Roseibium sp. Sym1: one gene and its partner. The protein of the gene in region 1 interacts with the protein of each later gene in a pairwise test. Links are inferred from orthologs where the notes say so. Each region holds a gene or a part of one and is shown in the gene's direction. Other genes may lie near its edges.

Region 1 (3,260 bases):
GCGGGTCGCGGCACATGCCGGAGGAAGAGGTTCCGCCGGCGACTTTCGAAATGCTGACGCGCAAGGCGGTCGAGGCGGCTGCCGGTGAAACGGATATCAATCCGCGGGCGCGCTCCGCGAAGCTTCGGGCCGGGCGGCGGACCGAGGCGCCGGCACGCAAACTGGACATCCATGAGGCGGGCGTGCCGCGTCTTGCGGACTTTCATGGATTAGGGGGCTGAAAATGGTTCGAACGCTGAACATCCTGTTCATTCTGGCGGTCGTGATCGGCGCCGCGACCGTATACGACATGAAGCTTGCGGCGACAAAGTCGGCCGAGAAGGTTGCCGAGCTCCAGCGTCGGATCGACGAGGAACGCGATGCCATCCGCCACCTGAAAGCGGAATGGAGCCTGCTCAACAAGCCGGACCGGCTGCAGTCCCTGGTCGCGCGCTACAACGACTATCTCCTGCTGGAACCGCTCGACGTGAAACAGATCGTGACGCCGGAAGACCTTCCGGCGCGTCCGGTGATGCTGGAGCCGATCGGCGGCAATCAGATGGGCGGCTATGCCGGCTCGTCGGCGGTTATTCAGTGAGGATCCGGTCATGACCATGGTAAGCGAACCGGCAAGTTTCCTTCAGGTGCGGAGAGCCCAGCCGAGAGCGGTGCGGGGCTCCGTTTCCTCGAGCGCGGTCAAGTCACGCGTCTATGTGGCGATGCTGGCCTTTGCCTGCGTCTATGTGGCCATTGCCGGCCGGCTGGTCATGCTGGCGCAGATGGAAGAGGCGACGTCAGGGGCTTTCATCTCGGCGCAGGACTCCGTGTCGGCTTCACGGCCAGACCTGATCGACCGCAATGGCGAGATCCTGGCGACCGATATCAAGACCGCGTCCCTATACGCCGAGCCGCGCCGCATCCTGGACGTCGACGAGGCTCTTGAAGGGCTTGTCCGCGTGCTGCCCGAACTGGACGAGGGGCTTGTGCGCCGTCGTCTGGAAAGCGGTGCCGGTTTTGTCTGGCTGAAGCGGGAAATGACCCGGAAACAGGCCGAAGACGTTCACAACCTCGGCCTGCCGGGCATCGGTTTCCTGTCCGAGAACCAGCGCTTTTATCCGGGTGGCCCGACCGCGGGTCACATTGTCGGCTCGGTGAATGTCGACAATCAGGGACTGGCCGGGATCGAGAAATACATCGACGACAGCTGGCTGGCCGACCTGCAGTCCCTCGGCTTCACCGCCGACCGGTCCATGGAGCCGGTCCGTCTCTCGGTCGACCTGCGGGTACAGCACGTCGTGCGCGACGAACTGGTCAAGGCGATGGAACGCTACAAGGCGATCGCGGCGGCCGGCATCGTGCTCGATGCGAAGACCGGCGAAGTGGTCGCCATGTCCTCGCTGCCGGACTATGACCCGAACGACCGGTCCCAGGCGCTGGAGAAGGACCGGCTGAACCGGGCGACCGGCGGCGTCTTTGAAATGGGCTCCGTCTTCAAGACCTTCACCACTGCCATGGCGCTGGATTCGGGGTCCGTTTCGATCAATGACAGCTTCGACGCGACCCGCCCGATCAGGGCCGCGGGCCGCACGATCACCGATTTCCACGGGAAAAACCGCATTCTCTCCGTTCCGGAAATCTTCATCTATTCGTCGAATATCGGCACGGCGAAGATGATGCTGGCGACCGGGATTGCCCGCCAGAAGGAGTTCCTTGGCCGGTTGCATCTGACGGACCGGCTGAAGACGGAACTGCCGGAGAATGCCGCGCCGCTGCTGCCGCCGAAATGGAACGAGCTGGCGGCCATGACCATATCCTTCGGGCACGGTATCTCGGTGACGCCGATGCAGACGGCTGTTGCCGCCGCCGCGCTGGTCAATGGCGGCACCCTGTTGCCGCCGACATTCCTGCCGCGCAGTCAGGATGAGGTTCAAAGCCTTGGCAAACAGGTCGTTTCTCCGGAAACGAGTCGCATGATGCGCTACCTGTTCCGCCTCAATGTCCTGTCGGGATCCGGCCGCCGGTCGGACGTGCCTGGCTACACGGTGGGCGGCAAGACCGGCACCGCGGAAAAGATCGAGAACGGTCGCTACGTCAGCAACAAGCGCCGAAATTCGTTCCTGTCGGCCTTCCCGATGGATGACCCGCGCTACGTGGTTCTGGTGGTGATTGACGAGCCGAAACCGGAGCGGGCCGGCATCGGCGCGACCGCCGGTCTCAATGCCGCGCCGACCACCGCGGCGATCATCCGCAGGTCCGCACCGATGCTCGGAGTGATGCCGAGGTTCGGGAAGGGGGATGAACCAATCGAGATTTCCTATTAAGGAGACGTGACGGACTTGTGTCGCCGGCGGGGTCGCAGCCGAATACCGGTGACGCAAGGTTCAAGAACAAGACGACGCATAAAGATGATCGGAAGAGATGGATCTTGAATATCTGGCCGCCGGCCTTTCCGTGCCGGACACGGCAAAGGGTCTGAAAATCGCGGGGCTCACGGCGGACAGCCGCAAGGTCCGGCCCGGCTTTCTGTTCGCCTCCTTCAAGGGGGCTTCTGTCGACGGTACGAAATTCGCCCCGGACGCTGCAGCGGCCGGGGCCATTGCCATCTTGTGCGCGGACGAGGCCGTTGACGGCGTCCGGGCTGCCTGCCCGCCTGGTGTCGTTGTTCTCGGTGCGGCTGAACCGCGCCAGGCGTTTGCCCGGATGGCGGCACGGTTCTACGGCGCGCAGCCGGACACGGTCGTCGCGGTCACCGGAACAGCCGGCAAGACGTCCGTCGCCCATTTCGTGCGTCAGATCTTCCAGTCCGCCGGTCATCCCGCGGCAAGCCTCGGCACGCTCGGCATCGTCAAGCCGAATGGTGAAAGCTACGGCGGACTGACTACCCCGGATCCGGTCTTCCTGCACGAACAGCTGGCGGCGCTGGAGGAGGAAGGGGTCAACCATGCGGCCCTGGAGGCGTCTTCGCACGGTTTGGATCAATACCGGCTCGACGGCGTCCGCCTGACCGCGGCGGCATTCACCAATCTTGGCCGCGACCACATGGATTACCATCCGACCGTCGAGGATTATCTGAAGGCCAAGCTGCGGCTTTTCTCCGAGCTCCTGCCTTCGGGCGGCACCGTGGTCGTCGATCCCGGCGAGAAATATGCCGACCGGGTGCTGGCTGTGGCGCAAGAGCGCGGTCTTCCGGTCCTGAGCGTCGGCGAAACCGGCAAGGACCTGAAGCTGACCGGGTTGCGTCCGTCAGGTGCGGGACAGGAGCTGACGCTGCAGACCGCGCG
Region 2 (3,317 bases), 1.9 Mb from region 1 along the record:
AAGCCGCGCGCTGAGGATGTCTTCCAACACCGTCCCGATATTTTCGCCGTGTTTCGCAAGGTGCTGTTTCAGGTCAAGGGTCACGATGGGCTCCGGTCGGGGCATTGCTGCCGACAACTTTTTGAAAGACCGGGTTTCCCTGAGACCTATTGTCTGTATCGTCAAGGCTTGAATTTGAAAAAGTGGCCGGTGCGACCAGCACCGTCGATTTCGAACCGGATTATTTGGAGACCCATTCATGAGATTGCTTTCCGGCCTTCTGCGCAGCTTCATCAAACGCGGGCGCATGCGCGTCATCGATGTCGATGGGGGGGCGCATGAATTCGGCTCCGGAACGGATGGTCCGACCGTGACCATCCGGCTGCACGACAAGAAGCTCTACCGGTCTTTGTTCCTCAATCCCGAACTTGCGGCAGGCGAAGCCTATATGGACGGCACCCTGACCATGGAAGAGGGATCGACCTGTTACGACTTCATGTTCCTGTTCTCGATCAACAGGGCGCCGCTCGGCGCGCACCCGGTCCAGGGACTGCTGCGCAAGGGCTGGAAGGCCATGCGCCGGCGCCAGCAGAAGAACAGCGTCGAACGGGCCAAGGCGCAGGCGCGGCATCACTACGACCTGTCGACGGAGCTCTACCGGCTGTTTCTGGATGACGGCCTCAATTACAGCTGTGCCTATTACACGAGCGCCGACGACACGCTGGAAGCGGCGCAACACGCCAAGCTGACGCATCTGGTGGCCAAGCTCGACCTTGAGCCCGACATGGACGTCCTGGAGATCGGCGGCGGCTGGGGGGCGCTGGCCATTCGCATGGCCGAGGCCGGCGCGCGCGTGACCTCGCTGAACGTGTCGCCCGAGCAGGTGAAGATCGCCGAGGAGCGGGTGCGCGCGGCGGGCCTTGAGGACCGGGTCACCTTCGTGCTGAAGGACTACCGTGAGTTCGAAGGCAGGTTCGACCGGGTGATTTCCGTCGGCATGATGGAACATGTCGGCATCGGTCACCTGGATGCCTATTTCGGCAAGATCCGGGACTGCCTGACGGAAACGGGATATGCGGTGATTCACTCCATCGGGCGCATGACCCCGCCGGGCACGACCGGACCGTTCATCCGCAAGTACATTTTCCCCGGTGGTTACGTGCCCGCCCTGTCGGAAGTTTTTGCCTCGACGGAACGGCTTGGGTTATGGGTCTGCGATGCGGAAATCCTGCGCCTGCACTATTACTACACCATTCGCGACTGGCGGCAGCGGTTCGAGGACAAGCGTTCCGAGGCGGCGGCGCTTTACGATGAAGCCTTTTGCCGGATGTGGGAGTTCTACCTCTGTGCCGTCGAACTGGGGTTCCTGCATGGTTCGAACATGGTTTTCCAGCTCCTTGTGTCGAAGGAGCGGGACGCCGTACCCATTGTCCGCGACTTCATTGTCGACAACGAACGGAAACTGAATGGCGAAAGTTAAGCCGGCATCGGGGGGGAGGCCCGGCTCGGGAAAGACATCAGGCGGGAAGCGTGGTTTCTGGGGATTGTTGCGCAGGAGGCTCCTGCAGCTTGTGCTGATCCTCCTTCTGCTGCCACCCGTCCTGACCGTGATCTACTCCGTCGTGCCGCCTGTGAGCACGCTGATGATCGGCCGCTACGTTCAGTTCCTGTGGGTCGACCGGCAATGGGTGCCGCTGGAGGCAATATCGCCCAACCTGGTCCGCTCGGTGATCACATCCGAAGACAGCGGCTTTTGCGAGAATGACGGCGTCGAATGGGACGCGCTTCAGGACCAGGTCGAGGCGCTGAGCGAAGGCGAACGGCCGCGCGGGGCCAGCACCATCACCATGCAGACGGCCAAGAACCTGTTCCTGTGGGGTGAGCGGTCCTATATCCGGAAAGGGCTGGAACTGCCCCTGGCGCTGATGCTGGACGCGATCCTGACCAAGAAACGGATCCTGGAGATCTATCTCAACATCGCCGAATGGGGCGAGGGCATCTTCGGTGCCGAAGCCGCCGCCCAGGCCTGGTTCGGCAAGCCTGCGAGGGATCTCACCAGAACCGAGGCTGCAAGACTGGCCACGTCCCTGCCCAATCCGCTTGGCCGGAACCCGGCCAAACCCTCCAATGGGCACCGCCGCCTGGCGGCGACAAACCTCGCCAGGGTCAATGGCGCGGGGCCGATTTTCGGCTGTGTTCTGGGGAAATAGGCCGGGGTGGGTGGTCCTTCCCACCAGCCTGGTCTACTTAGACCAAGAATTTTTTGTCTATGGGGTGGCAAAACGCTGGCGTTGCCTGTATAACGCCGCGCATTCCAACACGTTGCGTGACGCCACGCCCCGGGCTTACCCGGTCCGGGCCGCGCTGTTATGGACCACGGAGAAAAGAAAAATGGCCGTTCCAAAGAGAAAAACCTCGCGCATGAAGCGCGGTTTTCGCCGTTCTACGGACGCCCTGAAGCAGCCGTCTTACGTTGAGGACAAGGATTCGGGCGAACTGCGCCGTCCGCATCACGTTGACCTGAAGACCGGCATGTACCGGGGCCGTCAGATCCTTACCGCTAAGGACGAGGCATAACACCTCTCCGCTTTCAGCGCGCTGAAAGCAGACGGTGTCAGGCTCGGGTCCCTTTCGGACGGATCGCCGCATGGCAAAACGAGATCTAGGCTGGCCTTGTTCCGACGGGCCGGCCTTTTTCTTTGTCTTTTGCGGGCCATGCCTTGAATAAGCTTTCAAGATCGTGTCAGCTCGCCGCCATCGGCCCGCACCGGGCCAGTCCTGCCGGGAGCCTGCCATGCGCCTTTTCTCCGCCGTTCCGTTCACGCTGTTTTCCCTGCTGATCTACAACGCGCTGGCGTTCACGGCGGCGGCCGGGGATGCCGGGTTCTGGGCGCAGCCGATCATCACCATCGCCATGGTCTCCGGCGCGACCTTCCAGTTGCTCACCAGCGACGTCCTGATCACGCTGGGGCTTTTCTTCCTGTTCATCGAGATCCTGAAGGCGACCCGTATCGGCACGACGGCGCTGCTCGACCACATGTTTTCCGTGCTGGTCTTCGTCGCCTATCTGGTCGAGTTCCTGGTGCTGCAACAGGCGGCCACGTCCCTGTTCTTCATCCTGATGGCGATTTCCCTGATCGACGTGATCGCGGGTTTCTCGATTTCCATCACCGGCGCGCGCCGGGATGTGTCCTTCGGGCATGGCGAGATGCACTGAGGATGAAACCGAATGCCGTCATTCCGGACAGGTGAGGGCGCAGCCGAGCGCCGATCCGGACTCCAGACATATTTCGCGCTGAAAGCGCGGCCAAAGCTTTTGTCTGAATATGGAGTTCGCT

The links.
Region 2: the proteins of O6760_RS16950 (region 1) and mtgA interact in binary tests that used the Escherichia coli proteins (3 or more experiments, as listed by UniProt). The link is inferred for Roseibium sp. Sym1 from one-to-one orthologs.

Annotation. Positions count from the first base shown.
Region 1 is NZ_CP114786.1:3,734,598-3,737,857, forward strand. The notes cover bases 1-2,943. They hold O6760_RS16950 (peptidoglycan D,D-transpeptidase FtsI family protein), read left to right. Parts: upstream 1-587; coding sequence 588-2,300; downstream 2,301-2,943. Other genes in these bases: rsmH (16S rRNA (cytosine(1402)-N(4))-methyltransferase RsmH), read left to right, coding at 1-221; ftsL (cell division protein FtsL), read left to right, coding at 224-577; O6760_RS16955 (UDP-N-acetylmuramoyl-L-alanyl-D-glutamate--2,6-diaminopimelate ligase), read left to right, coding at 2,398-2,943. Outside these bases: more of O6760_RS16955, read left to right, coding at 2,944-3,260. UniProt on the Escherichia coli protein: Essential cell division protein that catalyzes cross-linking of the peptidoglycan cell wall at the division septum. Required for localization of FtsN.
Region 2 is NZ_CP114786.1:1,800,415-1,803,731, forward strand. The notes cover bases 318-3,317. They hold mtgA (monofunctional biosynthetic peptidoglycan transglycosylase), read left to right. Parts: upstream 318-1,445; coding sequence 1,446-2,189; downstream 2,190-3,317. Other genes in these bases: O6760_RS08235 (SAM-dependent methyltransferase), read left to right, coding at 318-1,459; rpmF (50S ribosomal protein L32), read left to right, coding at 2,371-2,556; O6760_RS08250 (hypothetical protein), read left to right, coding at 2,774-3,196. In the rest of the region: O6760_RS08230 (polyprenyl synthetase family protein), read right to left, coding at 1-84; more of O6760_RS08235, read left to right, coding at 239-317. UniProt on the Escherichia coli protein: Peptidoglycan polymerase that catalyzes glycan chain elongation from lipid-linked precursors. May play a role in peptidoglycan assembly during cell division in collaboration with other cell division proteins.